Linked DNA regions of Paracoccus pantotrophus. The main gene of each other region encodes a partner of the protein of the gene in region 2 in a complex. Links are inferred from orthologs where the notes say so. Each region holds a gene or a part of one and is shown on either strand. Other genes may lie near its edges.

Region 1 (7,313 bases), on a different replicon or contig from region 2:
TCTCTCGGGCGCCACGGTGATCGCCGAGCCATGGCCGCTGGCCGAACCGCCGCGTCGCCGGCTGGAGGTGCGGGTGGAAAAGGCGCTGGCCCAGGCCGACGGCAGCTATCGCCTGACCGGGCGCTATTTCGTCGCTGACGAGGGCGCGGGCGGCACAAACCAGGCGCGCGGCTTCGACATTTCCGTGCCGCTTGCCGACCAGAACCCCGCCGCCATCGCCCGCGCACAGTCGCAGGCCATCGCCCGGCTTGCCCGGCAGATCGCCACGCTGTCCGGGCCGGGCCGGTCGATCCGCACCAGCACCGCACCGCTGCCGCGGATCGACGACATCTTCTCGCAGCCGCTGCCGCCGCTGGAGGGCAGCTGAACCCGGCTGCGACAGTTTGACGGCTTTCCGCCTTCCCGCCCCCGCCTAGACTGCGCCCATCCCGGCAGCGGAGGTGAAATGCAGGCCGATCAGATCCAAGGGGTGCCGCTGCTGGCGCCGCCCGGGCGGCTGGACTTTCTCGACCGGCAAACGGTGCTGCTGCCCGCGCCGATCACCCCGCTGGAGGCATGGAACCGTATCCGCAGCCGCCCCTTGCCCCTGCTGGGCCTGGCCTTCCGCATTCGCGACGCGGTGTCGGCGCGGTTCGGCGTGCGGCGCATCGGCGGGCTGGGCAAGGCGCCCAGCGACAGCGTGCGCGCCGGTCAGCGGCTGGACTTCTTTCTGGTCGAGCATACCGCGCCCAACCTGCTGGTGCTGGCCGAGCGCGACCGGCATCTGGACGTGATGACCTGCATCTCGACCCACGGGGCAGAGCTGGCGATCACCTCCTCGGTGGTGACGCATAATCGCTTCGGCCGGACCTATATGCTGGTGGTGGGGCCGGCGCATCGGCTGATCGTGCGCGCCATGCTGCGCCGGCTGATGCGCGGCTAGCCCGGCCTAGCCGGCATCCGGCTCGAACTGGCCGAAGCGGCCGGCGGCGAAGACCAGCGGATGATCGCCCGGGCCTGCCACCGTGACCCGCAGCACCCGCCCGATCAGCACCGAATGGTCGCCCGCTTCATGCGCGGCATGGGCCATGCAGTCGAAGCGCGCCGCGACGCCGGGAATGACCGGCACGCCCTCGGGGGTCAGCACGCTCTCCAGCCCCTCGAACTGCCGGCCGCCGCGGGTGAAGCGCAGGCAGGTCTCCAGCTGTTCCGCGCCCAGCACATGCACCGACCAGGCCGCCGCCCCGGCAAAGGCCGCGTGCCGGGCCGAGGCGCGGGCCGGGCACCACAGCACCAGCGGCGGCTCCAGCGAAACGCTGGAGAAGCTGTTCACCGTCATGCCCAGCGGTCCCTCGGGCCCGGTGGTGGTCACCACGGTGACGCCGGTGGCGAAACGCCCCAGCGCCTCGCGCAGCAGCCGCGCCTCGGCATTGGCGGGATGAAAGGTGATCTCGTCGGCCAGCCGGTCGCGGGTCGCGGGGGGAAGACGGCTCATGCGCGGGCCCTGTCATCTGCGGGACATGGCCAGAGCGGTTCCGGCCTTTTTCCCCTTCTTAGTCGGCGGGCGGCGGCGCATCAACCCGACCGCCGGGCATCGCCATCCGGGGTGTCATGGCGGCGATCAGCTGGCGGTGCAGCGCCGGCGCCGCCACCACCAGCCCGTCGGTCAGCGGCCGGGCGGCGTTGAAACGCATCGGCGCGCCGGACAGGTCGCTGGCCAGGCAGCCGGCACGGGCGGCGATCAGGCTGCCCGCCGCCACGTCCCATTCCCAGGCCGGGCGTGTGGAGAGCGTGGCGTCGAACTGCCCGTCCGCCACCAGGCACAGCCGCCAGGCCAGCGAGGGGCGGAAGCTGCGCTTGACCGGCGGCGCCGCGCCCCGCCAATGCACGGGATCGAGGCTCGCCTTGCTGGTCAGCACGCGGGCGCCGCGCAACCCCTGCGCCGAGGGGGCAATGGGCTTGCCGTCGCGCAGCGCCGGCCCATCGGCCGAGGCGGCATAGGTGGTGCGCTGCGCCGGCAGATGCACCACGCCCGCCACCACCCGGTCGCCGCGGGTGATCGCCAGCGCATGGGAAAATCCGACCTGCCCGTCGATGAAGGCGCGAGTGCCGTCGATCGGGTCGATGATGAAGCAATGCTCGGCCTGAAGCCGGGCCGGGTCGTCGGCGCTTTCCTCGCTCAGCCAGCCGTAATCGGGACGAGCCCTGCGCAGCAGGCGCTCCAGATGCGCGTTGACGGCCAGGTCGGCCTCGGTCACCGGGCCGGCGCCGTCGCCCTTGTCCCAGACCCGCGGCTCGCGCCGCCAATAGCGCAGCGCGATCTCGCCCGCCTCATGCGCGGCCTGTTCCAGAAGCGCAAGGTCACTCGCCGGCAACGGTCATCCCTTCGACCAGAAGGCTGGGCACGCGCATCGAGCGCCAGTCGGGCAGGTCATTGGCGGCGGTCAGGCGCAGCAGCATGTCGCGCAGGTTGCCAGCGATGGTGCATTCGTTGACGGCATGGGCGATCTCGCCGTTCTCGACCCAGAAGCCGCCGGCGCCGCGCGAATAATCCCCGGTGGTGCCGTTGATCGAGGCGCCCAGCATCGAGGTCACGACCAAGCCGCGCCCCATCTCGCGGATCAGCTCGTCCCGCGTCTTGTCGCCCGGGGTCAGCTCCAGGTTGGTCACGCCGGGCGAGGGCGGGCTGCCGGCACCGCGCATGGCATTGGCGGTCGAGTCCATGCCCAGCTTGCGCGCCGTGGCCAGGTCCAGCGTCCAGCCCTGCAACACGCCATCGGCCACGATCAGCCGCGGCGCGGTCGCCAGCCCCTCGCCGTCGAACAGGCGCGAAGAGCCATAACGCGGCCGGTGCGGATCCTCGCGCAGCGCGAACCCCCTGGGCAGCACCTGTTCCCCCAGCGCATCGCGCAGCCAGCTGGCGCCGCGCGCCACCGAGGCGCCGTTCACCGCCGCGACCAGGTGGCCGATCAGCCCCGAGGCCACGCGCTCGTCATAGAGGATCGGGAAGGCGCCGGTCGGCGGCTTGCGCGCGCCGCGCCGGGCGACGGTACGTTCGGCGGCCAGCCGGCCGATCTCTTCGGGTGCGGGCAGGTCGGCGGCATGGACCCGGCTTTCGCCGGCCCAGTCGCGCTCCATCCCCAGCCCCTCGCCGGTGATCGCGACGGTGGACAGGCTGTGGCCGCTGCGCCCGTAGCCGGCCGAGAAGCCGTTCGTCGCCGCCAGCCACATGCGGCGCTGCGAATGGCTGGCACCGGCGGATTCGACCGTCGACACGCCCTCGACCGCCAGCGCCGCCGCCTCGGCACGCAAGGCCAGATCCCGCAAATGCTCTGGCGTGGGCTCGGCCGCGTGGTCGTAAAGGTCCAGCCGGGCGCTGTCGGTGTCGCGGGCCAGCTGCTCGGGCTCGGCCAGGCCCAGCGTGTCGTCCACCGGCGCCTCGCGCGCCATGGCGACGGCGCGGACCGCCATTTCCTCGATGGTCCGGGCCGAGCGGTCCGAGGCCGAGACGCAGGCCTGCCGCCCGCCGACCAGCACGCGCAGCCCGATCTCGACGCCCTCGGCGCGCTCGGCATGTTCCAGATGCCCGGCGCGCACATCGACCGAGACGGCGGCGGCCTCCAGCGCCACGGCATCGGCCTGGTCGGCGCCCGCCTTGCGCGCCGCCGCCAGAAGCTGCTGCGCCAAAGCCTCGAGTCGATGGTATTCGGACATGCGGTTCACCTTGGAATAGGACACGGGGGCCGCGGCACCAACGCCCGGCCCCCGCAATGCGATCCGTCAGGGCGCCGGGCGCCGCGCCCCGGAGGGGTTACTTGATCTGCTGGCCGTTGGCAAAGATCGAGCCGTCTTCCTTGAACTCGAGCCTGGTTTCCAGCCTGTCCTCACCCTCAGCGACCGGCTTGGCGAACATGGCCATCATCATCCGCACGCCCATGATCTGATCCTCGGGGATCAGGCCCATGGCGCCCAGCTTGTCGATCAGGCCGTTCACGCCCTCGTAACGGGCATGGACCTCGCCGACCGGGGTGGTCATGTCGCCGCTTTCCGGGGCCTTCAGCGCGCCCTCGGCATTCACCTTGGCGCCAAGCGCGACCAGCGCGAACTGGTTGATCGCGACCTCGACCGGCTCGAAGGGCTGCGGGTCGGCTTCCGCAGCCTCCATGCCCTCGGCGCCGTCGGTCTCAGCCTCATCCGGGGCCTCGTCCGCGGCAGGCGCCATGCCGGCCGGGTCGAAGATGTCCTTGGCCACCTTCATCTGCCCGGTCACGTCGATGTCCAGCGAGGCCGGGTCGCGCGGCAGCTGGCCCTGCGCGTCGAACAGGTTCCAGATCGCATCGCCCAGCGTCAGCCCGGCCAGCGAATAGGCGAACTTGAAGGGCTGCGCCTGATCCGACTGCATCACCGGCATCTGCATGTCGAAGCTGCCGCTTTCGATGGCGTAATTGATCGGGAAGGGCATGTCGCTGCTGGTCAGCTCGAAGCTGCCGGCATCCGAGCCCGCCTGGTAGGTCATGCCGTCCTGCGACAGGCCGAAGCTCAGCTCGAAGCCCTTGCCGTCGTATTTGCCGGCGCCGCTGGTGGCCTCGCCGCCTTCGTCGGTGCCGGCAAAGTCGAAGCTGACCGCCATGGCGCCGGATTTCAGCACCCCATTCATGGCAAGCCCGGCCTTCAGCGCGGCGTTCATGTCCTCTTCCAGCTTGATGCCGGAGGGGACGGCCATCTCGCCGGTGGTTTCCAGATCGGCGAGGCTGCCCCCGAACTTGACCTTGTCGCCTTCCTCGCTGTCCACGTCGCCCGAGAAGGTGATCGCGCCCGATTTCATCGCATAGTCGTATTTCGCCGGTGCACCGGCAATGATGTGGAAGGTGCCGGTCGAATCCGCCACGCCCACCTTGATCGGCAGCGGGGTTTCCTTGTCGCCCCTCTTGATCGTGGTCAAGGTGAAGTCCATCGCGGGATAGTCGAAGTCATGCGTCATGTCCTCGGGCGCGCCCGAGGTGACGATGGCATTGCCCGGCATGTCCACGGTAAAGGGCAGGCTGTAGCTTTGCCCGTCGGGATCGGTCCCATGCGCCTCGCCGGTCATCCGGTCGGCGAAGACCGTCTTGACCGTGCCGTCGGCCCCCTCGCTCAGCGTGACCTGGGGAATGCTGAAGCTGACCTGGCTGTCGGGCACGCCGCCGCTGATGGCGATGTCGCTGAGCGTCAGCGTGTCGCCGGCCTTGTCGCGCTTGCCCTCGGTCACGCTGTAACCGAGCGACTGGTAGTAATCGACCCAGGACTGCCACACCTGTTCCGAAGTCACATCGGCAAGCGCCGGGGCCGTCATCGCGGCCAGCGCCAGGGCCGAGCTTGTCAGTCGCAGGTTCATTTCATAACACCTTTCCGGCGAGAATTGCATAAGAAACACCGATCCGGCTTTTGCCACAGCCAGCGCGCGGGTCCAAGGAGGGAATGATGATCACCAGGGAAATCGTCGGCGGGATCGGACGCATCACCATCGCGCGCCCGGCCAAGGCCAATTCGCTGACCGGCGCCATGCTGGCCGGGCTGACCGCCGCTTTCGACGCGCTGGCCGCCGAGCCCGCCCTGCGCGCCGTGATCCTGACCGGCGAGGGCGCGGTGTTTTCCGCCGGGGCCGATCTGGACGAGGCCCGCGCCGGGCTGGCCCTGTCCCCGGAATGGGAGCGGCTGTCGTCCCGCGTGGCCTCGATGCCTTGCCTGACCATCGCCGCGCTGAACGGCACGGCGGCGGGTGGCGCCCTGGGCATGGTGCTGGCCTGCGACCTGCGGCTGGCGGTGCCGGGTGCGAAAATCTTCTATCCGGTCATGCGCCTGGGCTTCCTGCCCCAGCCCAGCGATCCCTTGCGCCTGCGCGCATTGGTCGGGCCGGCGCGCGCCAAGATGATCCTGATGGCCGGGCAAAAGATCCCGGCCGAAGAGGCGCTGGCCTGGGGCCTGATCGACCGGCTGGTCGCGCCCGAGGCGCTGCTGGACGAGGCCGCGGCGCTGGCCGCCGACGCCTGCGCCGCCGATGCCGGCCATGTCGCGGCGATCAAGCGGATGCTGGATTGACGGCGCCCGCCCGGCGTTCAGCGCCTGGCCGCGGCCTTTCGTGACGTTGCGTCACCGCCGTCAGGCATAGGCCGCCTGTTTGCCGAAATGCATGCAGAGCATGTAATAGACCACCGCGCGATACTTGTTGCGGTTGGAACTGCCGTATTTCGCGATCACCTTGTCGATGGCGGCGGAAAGCTCGGGGCCGTCGGGCAGGCCCAGCTTTTTCATCAGGTAGTTGGTCCTGATACGCTCCAGTTCGGCCTTGTCCGATCCGGCCACGGTTTCCCCGTCGGCGTTGTAGATCGAAGGCCCGCAGCCGATGACCACCTTGGTCAGCAGGTCCATGTCGGGCGTGACGCCCAGCTTGTCCTTCATGTCGGCGGCGTATTTGGCGATCAGATCGTCGCGCTTGCTCATTGCTCTGTCCCCCCTTCGGATTGGTTCATCCCAGGGGAGAGCCTAGCGCCGGGCGGGCAAATATCAACTGAAACCGCACGCTTGCGGCGCGGCGTGCCTATCCCGCGAAGGCGGGGGCCAGCGCCTGGGCGATCCGGGCGCCTTCCTCGGGCGACAGTTGCGGCGGCGCCGCGAAACTGTCGATGCCGTCCTTCAGATAGGCCTGCGACGAGACGTCATGCACATGATGCATCGGCACGACATGCGCATGGGCATGGGCGACATGGATGCCGGTATAGAACAGGGCGACCCGCTCGACCGCGTAAAGCGCCTTCATCTGCCGGGCCAGGCGCTGCGCGCAACCGGTGATGCGGGTGGCAAGATCCTCGGGCAGATCCTCGAACCAGGGGTAATGCCGCTTGGGAATGACCAGGCAATGGCCGGGACGGATGGGATGCAGGTCCAGGAAGGCGAGGATATGCTCGTCCTCATAGATCCGATGCGCCGGCAATTCGCCGCGCGCGATGCGACAGAACAGGCAATCGTCGGACATCCGGTCCCCCTTCCCGGCTTGCGGCGCGGCCCCGGTCGAGCCGCGCCCACGCGTTCAATAGCGGTAATGTTCGGACTTGAACGGGCCCTCGGGCGTCACGCCGATATAGGCGGCCTGTTCGCTGGACAGCTTGGTCAGCTTGACGCCGATCTTGTCCAGATGCAGCCGGGCGACCTTTTCGTCCAGCGCCTTGGGCAGGATATAGACGCCCGGCGCGTATGCGTCGTTCTTGGTCCACAGCTCGATCTGCGCCAGCACCTGGTTGGTGAAGCTGGCCGACATCACGAAGCTGGGGTGGCCGGTGGCATTGCCCAGGTTCAAG
Region 2 (7,487 bases):
TCTGCGCGATCAGCCCCTCTTTCCAGTCCAGCCGCTGAAGTTGCCATATGCCCAGCGAGATCAGGATGGCGCAGCCCAGCACGCCGACGATCAGCGGGAACAGGTAACGGCGCATGGGCGGGCCTCCAAAGCAAACGGCGCGGGAACATCTGCCCCGCGCCGTGGAAATGTCAGTCGGGATCAGCGGCCCCAGATATAGATCACGACAAAGAGGAACAGCCAGACCACATCGACGAAGTGCCAGTACCAGGCGGCGGCCTCGAAGCCGACGTGCTGCTGCTGGGTCATCTGGCCCTTGAGCAGGCGGATCAGGCAGACGAACAGGAAGATCGTGCCGATGATGACATGCGCACCGTGAAAGCCGGTGGCCATGAAGAAGGTGCCGGCATAGACCGTGTCGGCCAGGCCGAAGGCGGCATGGCTGTATTCATAGGCCTGCAGCCCGGTGAAGCAGATGCCCAGGATCACCGCGACGATCAGCCCGTTGATCGTGGTCTTGCGGTCGCCGTCATGCACGAAGGCATGGTGCGCCCAGGTCACGGCGACGCCCGAAAGCAGCAGGATCAGCGTGTTGATCAGCGGCAGGTGCCAGGGATCGAAGGTGACGATGCCCTCCGGCGGCCAGACGCCGTCCTTGATCGGGCTGTCCGGCCCCATCGGATACATGGCGTTCTTGATGAAGGCCCAGAACCAGGCGACGAAGAACATCACCTCGGACATGATGAACAGGATGAAGCCGTATTGCAGGCCGATGCGCACCACCGGGGTATGCTCGCCCGACTCGCCCTCGTTGACGACATCGACCCACCAGCCGAACATGGTGTAAAGAACGGCAGCCAGGCCGATCAGGAACATCCACGGCCCCTCGACCGGCAGCCCCAAGACCGTGATTCCCTTCATCCAGGCGACCGCGCCAGTCAGCATCACGAAGGCGCCGATCGCGCCGAGGAAGGGCCAGATCGAGGGCGGCAGGATCTGATAATCGTGGTTCTTTACATGGGCCATGGCTGCGTTCCCGGCTGTTGCTGGTTCTTGTTGCTCAGTTTACGGTCGGTTCCGTTTTCGCGTCCAGCGCCGCCTGTCTGGGCGCGGGAGGATCGGTCCGGTGGAAGGTATAGGACAGGGTGATGTCGCGGATCCGGCCCGCGTCACGATCGTTGACCAGGTCGGCATCGACGAAGAAGCTGACCGGCATCTCGACCCGCTCACCCGGTTGCAGGGTCTGCTCGGTAAAGCAGAAGCATTCGATCTTGTTGAAGAAATAGCCGGCGGCATCGGGCGCCACGTTATAGCTGGCGGTGCCGGTGACCGGCTGGTCGGTATTGTTGATCGCCTCGTAGAAGGCAATGGCGTTCTCGCCGATCCGCAGTTCCATTTCCCGCTGCATGGGGCGGAAGGTCCAGCCGAGGTTGCTGTCGGCATTGGCGTCGAAGCGCACGCGGATCTTTTCCTCCAGCACGGTGTCCGAGGCGGACTCGGCCACGTTGGTCGTGCCGGCAAAGCCCGTCACCTGGCAAAACCAGGAATAAAACGGCACCGCCGCCCAGGACAGCGCGCCCATCACCACGACGACGCCGGCCAGCATGGCCACGGTGCGCCCGTTCGACCTCGGTTTCCCGCTCATTGGCTTGCCTCCTGATGGGCCGCCGGCGTGCCCGGCGCTGCGACCGGGGCGGCATTGGGGGCCGGCGGATCGGGATCGGGCGGCAGCATCGAGGCGCGCGGGCGGTGGTCATAGCCCTGCATCATGTCGCCCTGGGTGATCTTGACCACCGAAAGGCCAAAGACCAGCGCCACGAAACCCAGCAGCACGACCAGAAGCCCGATGTTGCGGCTGCGGCGGCGCTTGTGCAACTCGTGTTCGACCTGGGGCAGCATCACCACCCCCCGATCCAATGCTGCACCAGCAGCGCCAGGAAATGCAGGAAAGTGTAATAGAGCGACAGGCGGAAATAGCGTTTCTCGACCCGGTAGCCATCGGCCTGTGCCTGGTCCTCGCTGCGGCGCAGGATCTGCCAGCCGCCGGCGATGAACAGCAGGTTCAGCACCGCCGAGACCGCCAGGTAGAGCGGCCCGCCGACCGAGGTGAAGCCCAGCCAGATCGCAAAGGGCGCCAGTACCAGCGTATAGGCGAAGATATGGCAGCGCGTCACCTTGCGACCATGAGTCACGGTCAGCATGGGCACGCCGGCCTTGGAATAGTCGTCCTTCATGAACAGCGCCAAGGCCCAGAAATGCGGCGGCGTCCAGAAGAAGATCAGCGCGAACATCAAGAGCGACTCGAGGCCGATGCCGCCGGTGGCGCAGGCCCAGCCGATCATCGGCGGAAAGGCCCCCGCGGCACCGCCGATGACGATGTTCTGCGGCGTCGAGCGTTTCAGCCAGATCGTGTAGACCACGGCATAGAAGAAGATGGTGAAGGCCAGGAACCCGGCCGCGAACCAGTTCGCCGCCAGCCCCAGCATCATCACCGACAGGCCCGAGAGCGCGATGCCGACCGCCAGCGCCTCGCCCGAGGAGACGCGGCCCGAGGGCACGGGACGGCCCGCGGTGCGGCGCATCACCGCGTCGATGTCGGCGTCATACCACATGTTGAGGGCACCCGAGGCCCCGCCCCCCAGCGCGATGAACAGCACCGCGCAGAAGGCAACGAAAGGGTTGACCGGCTGCGGGGCGATCCACAGCCCGACGAAGGCCGTGAACACCACCAGCGACATGACGCGCGGCTTCAGCAGCGCCACATAATCGCCGAAGCCCGCCTCGGCGGGCCCCTCGTATGCGTTGATATCGGCCACGGCCCGGCCTTACTCTGCCGAGGCCAGCTTGACGGGGCTGGCGGGCAGGTAGTCCGAGGCGTCGGCGGCGAATTCCTCTTGCGCGCCGGCAAGCCAGGCGTCGTATTTCTCCTGGCTGACCGCCTTGACCACGATGGGCATATAGGCGTGGTTGATGCCGCAAAGCTCGGAGCACTGGCCGAAATAGACGCCTTCCTGGTCGACCGAGAACCACAGCTGCGCGATGCGGCCCGGCACGGCGTCCTGCTTGACGGCAAAGGCGGGCACGGTCCAGGCGTGGATCACGTCGGTCGCCGTCACCTGCACCAGAACCTTCTTGCCGACCGGAACCACGACGGCATTGTCGGTGGCCAGCAGGTATTCGTCCTCGGAATAACCGGCATCGGCCAGGGCTTCCTTCTCCAGCATCAGCGCATCGAAGGCGACGCCGTCGTTGGGATATTCATAGGACCAGTACCACTGGTGGCCGATGGCCTTGATGACCAGGTCGGGATCGTTCGGCATCTCCTGGCTGCGGAACAGGATCGGCAGCGAGAAGGCGCCGATGGCGACCAGGATCAGCACCGGGACCAGGGTCCAGATCACCTCGATCGGGGTGTTGTGGGTAAAGCGCGCCGGCACCGGATTCGCCCGGCGGTTGAAGCGCACGATGCAGATCAGCAGCAGCAGGCAGACGAAGATCGTCACGGCCGTGATGATGTAGAGTACGAAATGATCCAGCCATTGCTGATCCTGCGCCAGCGGGCTCGACGCCGGCTGGAAGTTCATCCCGCCATTCACCGGCTTGCCGATCACCGGCAGATCGCCCAGCACGTCCTGCGCCAGGGCCGGAACGGCCGCCAGTGTCGCAACTCCCAGGCTCATCACCGCCGCCACCCCGCGGCGCTTGGTCGCAATTGCCATCATCCCATCCCGTTGCCTATCATGCCACCGGCAGGCCCCTGTCCCGGAGCCACCAGCATTCGGTCCTGCACCAGAACCATATCTTACCCCGACGGGCAAGCCATACCTATCGACTTCTTGCCAAAAAAGCCCTAGGCCGGTCCGCATGACAAGGACCGGTTCCATGACAGACGCTGCCTTTTCACCCTTTCGGACGCATCTCGATCAGGACCGCGCGCTGCGTATCCTGCGCGACGCCCTGGCGGGGGCGGATGACGGCGAGCTTTTTCTGGAACGCGCCCGGTCCGAGGCGCTGGTCTTCGACGACGGAAGGCTGCGCACCGCCAGTTATGACGCCGAACAGGGTTTTGGCCTGCGCGCGGTGCGCGGCGAGGTGACGGGTTACGCCCATTCGACCGAGATCGACGAAGCCGCGCTGAAGAAGGCGGCCGAAACCGTGCGCCTGGCCGTCGGCGCCGGCGGCGGCACGCTGGCCCTGCCACCGCAAGGCGAAATCCGGCCGCTTTATGCCGCCATCGACCCGGCCGAAGAGGTGCCCTTTGCCGCCCGCGTCGCATTACTGCGGCAAATCGACGCATTCGCCCGAGACCTGGACCCGCGGGTGGTCCAGGTCTCGGCCAGCATCGCGACTTCGGTGCAGGAGGTGGCGATCCTGCGCCCCGAGGGCGGGCTGGCCACCGACATCCGCCCCATGGCGCGGCTGAACGTCTCGGTCATCGTCGAATCGAACGCGCGGCGCGAAACCGGGACCGCGGGCGGCGGCGGGCGCATCGGCCTTTCCGGCCTGGTCGCGCCCGAGCATTGGCAGGGGCTGGTGCGCGAGGCGCTGCGCATCGCGCTGGTCAACCTGCGCTCGGTGCCCGCGCCCGCGGGCGTGATGGATGTGGTGCTGGGCCCCGGCTGGCCCGGCATCCTGCTGCACGAGGCGGTGGGCCACGGGCTCGAGGGCGATTTCAACCGCAAGGGGCATTCCGCCTTTGCTGGGCTGATGGGCAGGCGCGTCGCCGCGCCCGGCGTGACCGTGGTCGACGACGGCACCATTCCCGACCGGCGCGGCTCGATCTCGGTCGATGACGAGGGCACGCCCCCCGGCCGCAACGTGCTGATCGAGGACGGGATCCTGGTCGGCTACATGCAGGACCGGCAGAATGCCCGGCTGATGGGGGTCGCCGCCACCGGCAACGGGCGCCGGCAGAGCCACGCCCATGCCCCCATGCCGCGCATGACCAACACCTTCATGCTGGCGGGGTCCGAGGATCCGGCCTCGATCCTGGCCGGACTGGAGGACGGGATCTATGCGGTCGGCTTCGGCGGCGGGCAGGTGGACATCACCAACGGCAAGTTCGTGTTCTCCTGCACCGAGGCCTATCGGGTCAAAAACGGCCAGGTGGGCGATCCGATCCGCGGCGCGACGCTGATCGGCGACGGCGCGACCGCGTTGCAGCAGATCCGCGCCATCGGCAACGACCTGTCGCTGGATCCGGGAATCGGCAATTGCGGCAAGCAGGGACAATGGGTTCCGGTCGGCGTCGGCCTGCCCACGCTGCGCATCGGCGGGCTGACCATCGGCGGATCGGCCGCCTGAATCGCCTTGATTCCAATGGGTTGAAGAAATTCTTCGCCGGCTAACCCATTCTTAACCTTTGCCATGCGATGTTTCGGCCTGCGGATCAGGCAGAGGCATGGAACATGATGGCAAGGCAGCTTTCCTTGGACCCCCACCACGGACCCCGCCCAAAAGGGGAGGGGCTTGCCGCCTTGCGCCTCATCCGTTCCCGCAAGGTGGGGCCGGCGACCTTTCACCGGCTGCTGGGCGAACATGGCAGCGCCCAGGCGGCGCTGGCCGCCCTGCCCGCCATGGCGCAGGCCGCGGGGATCCAGGATTACACCCCTTGCCCCCTTTCGGTCGCCGAGGCCGAGATCGCGGCCGGCCGGCGCGCCGGCGCCCGGCTCGTGACCTGGGGCGACCGGGATTATCCCGCCCTGCTGCGCGAGGTGGCCGAGGCGCCGCCGGTGCTGTGGCTGCGCGGCGACATGGCGGTGCTGGACCGCGTGCCGGTGGCGGTGATCGGGGCGCGCAACGCCTCTTCCCTTGGCCTGCGCATGGCGCGCGGCATGGCCGCAGGCCTGTCGCAATCGGGCGCGGCGGTGATCGCGGGACTGGCGCGCGGCATCGACACCGTCGCGCATGAAGCCGCGCTGCACGGCGGCACCATCGCCGTCATGGCCGGCGGCATCGACATGATCTATCCCGGCGAAAACGCGGCCCTGGCCGAGGCGATCTGCGAAACCGGCCTGCTGATGACCGAACAGCCGCCCGGTACCGAACCGGTGGCCCGGCATTTCCCCGCCCGCAACCGCATCATCTCGGGCCTGTCGCGCGCCGTGGTGGTGATCGAGGCGGCGCATCGCTCGGGCAGCCTGATCACCGCGCGCTGCGCGCTGGACCAGGGGCGCGAGGTGATGGCGGTGCCGGGGCATCCGATGGATGCGCGGGCCGCCGGCTGCAATGCGCTGATCCGCGACGGTGCGCTTCTGGTGCGCAATTCGGCCGATGTGTTGGCGGCGCTGCAATCGAACGGCCCCAGGGTCGCCCAGCCGGCGGCGGCAGAGCAACCCGCGGCAGCAACCCCTGCCCCCGTCCCTGTCGCCCCGTCGGCCGGGCGGGTCACGCAACCCGCCGCCGTCACCCGCCGGCTTGCGGAACTGGGTCATGGCATCCCGCGCCAGGTCGTCACGGGCCGGCCGCGCGACGCCGGCGGGCCGGTGGACCTGGAGCGGCGGATACTGGCGCGGCTGAGCCCCAGCCCGACCGAGGAAAACATGCTGATCCGCGACCTGGGAGTCCCGGCCGCCATCCTCGCCCCCGCGATCCTGGCGCTGGAACTGTCGGGCCGGGTGCAGCGCATGGCAGGCGGCCGGCTGGCGCTGAGCGGCGGCTGAGGCCCTCGCCGCTCCGATCACGGGGCAGTCACGCGCTTGTTGGGGAACCGCACCGATCGCCGCCGGTTGATCCGGGATCAAGCGACCATCGGAAAAGAGGACCGACATGCGCCGCATCTACAAGACCACGACCGCGATGGTGACCTGCCTGTCCCTGATCGCCCCGCAGCTGGCGGTGGCACAGGACCAGCAGACCCAAGGCGCCGACGAGCAGGTCATCCTGCCTCCGGACCAGCAGCAGGAGGCCGAGGCGGGGCAGGCGCAAGAGCCGCAATCCGCGCCCGAACCCGCGGCAGAGCCGGTTCCGGCGCCGGCCGAACAGCCGCAGGCCCAACCGCAGGCCGAGGCCCCGAGCCCCGGCGATCCGCAGGTGCAGGGCGCCAGTTCGGCAAGCGAATCCCCCGCGCAGGAATCCGCCGCGGAACCCGCTGCAGAACCGCAAACCCAGGACGAGCCCGCCCCCCCGCAAGGCGAGGCCGCTGCGCAGGACCAGCCCACGCCTGCCCCCGCGCCCAAGCCCGATGTGACCCAGGCCGAGGAGCCGCAGCCCAAGCCCGCAGTGGTCGAGGCGGCCGAGCCCCCGATGGCGCAGCCCGACCCGTCGGTCCAGCAGGGCGAGCCCGCGCCCAAGCCGGACACGCCCGCAGCCGTGAGCCCGGCCGATCCGGCCCCGGCGCAGAAACCGCAGCAGGATGCAGCCACGCCGCAGGATACCGGCCAGGCCGGGCAGCCGGCGGCGGTCCCGGACGCCGAGGCGCTGAAGGAGGCCCTGGAAGCCGAGGCCACGCCCGAAAAGCCGCAATCCGCCCAAGAGGCCGAGCCGCAGGCAGAGACGCATGGTGCCGC

Evidence for each region.
Region 1: the proteins of tldD (region 2) and ESD82_RS10885 are in contact, whole or in part, in a solved structure (PDB 5NJ9), measured with the Escherichia coli proteins. The link is inferred for Paracoccus pantotrophus from one-to-one orthologs.

The regions. Positions count from the first base shown.
Region 1 is NZ_CP044426.1:91,562-98,874, reverse strand. What follows is about bases 1,518-4,323. They hold ESD82_RS10885 (TldD/PmbA family protein), read right to left. Parts: upstream 3,694-4,323; coding sequence 2,341-3,693; downstream 1,518-2,340. Other genes in these bases: ESD82_RS10880 (DUF2125 domain-containing protein), read right to left, coding at 3,791-4,323; ESD82_RS10890 (3'(2'),5'-bisphosphate nucleotidase CysQ), read right to left, coding at 1,533-2,354. In the rest of the region: ESD82_RS10905 (PqiC family protein), read left to right, coding at 1-367; ESD82_RS10900 (DUF2867 domain-containing protein), read left to right, coding at 446-922; ESD82_RS10895 (flavin reductase family protein), read right to left, coding at 929-1,474; more of ESD82_RS10880, read right to left, coding at 4,324-5,353; ESD82_RS10875 (enoyl-CoA hydratase/isomerase family protein), read left to right, coding at 5,440-6,057; ESD82_RS10870 (DUF2853 family protein), read right to left, coding at 6,118-6,459; ESD82_RS10865 (HIT family protein), read right to left, coding at 6,557-6,991; ahcY (adenosylhomocysteinase), read right to left, coding at 7,046-7,313.
Region 2 is NZ_CP044423.1:1,255,164-1,262,650, forward strand. What follows is about bases 3,093-6,072. They hold tldD (metalloprotease TldD), read left to right. Parts: upstream 3,093-3,861; coding sequence 3,862-5,283; downstream 5,284-6,072. Other genes in these bases: coxB (cytochrome c oxidase subunit II), read right to left, coding at 3,093-3,701; dprA (DNA-processing protein DprA), read left to right, coding at 5,391-6,072. Also shown: ESD82_RS06080 (SURF1 family protein), read right to left, coding at 1-115; ESD82_RS06085 (cytochrome c oxidase subunit 3), read right to left, coding at 181-1,005; ESD82_RS06090 (cytochrome c oxidase assembly protein), read right to left, coding at 1,040-1,624; ESD82_RS06095 (hypothetical protein), read right to left, coding at 1,621-1,878; cyoE (heme o synthase), read right to left, coding at 1,878-2,795; more of coxB, read right to left, coding at 2,805-3,092; more of dprA, read left to right, coding at 6,073-6,641; ESD82_RS06120 (OmpA family protein), read left to right, coding at 6,748-7,487. UniProt on the Escherichia coli protein: Metalloprotease involved in CcdA degradation. Suppresses the inhibitory activity of the carbon storage regulator (CsrA).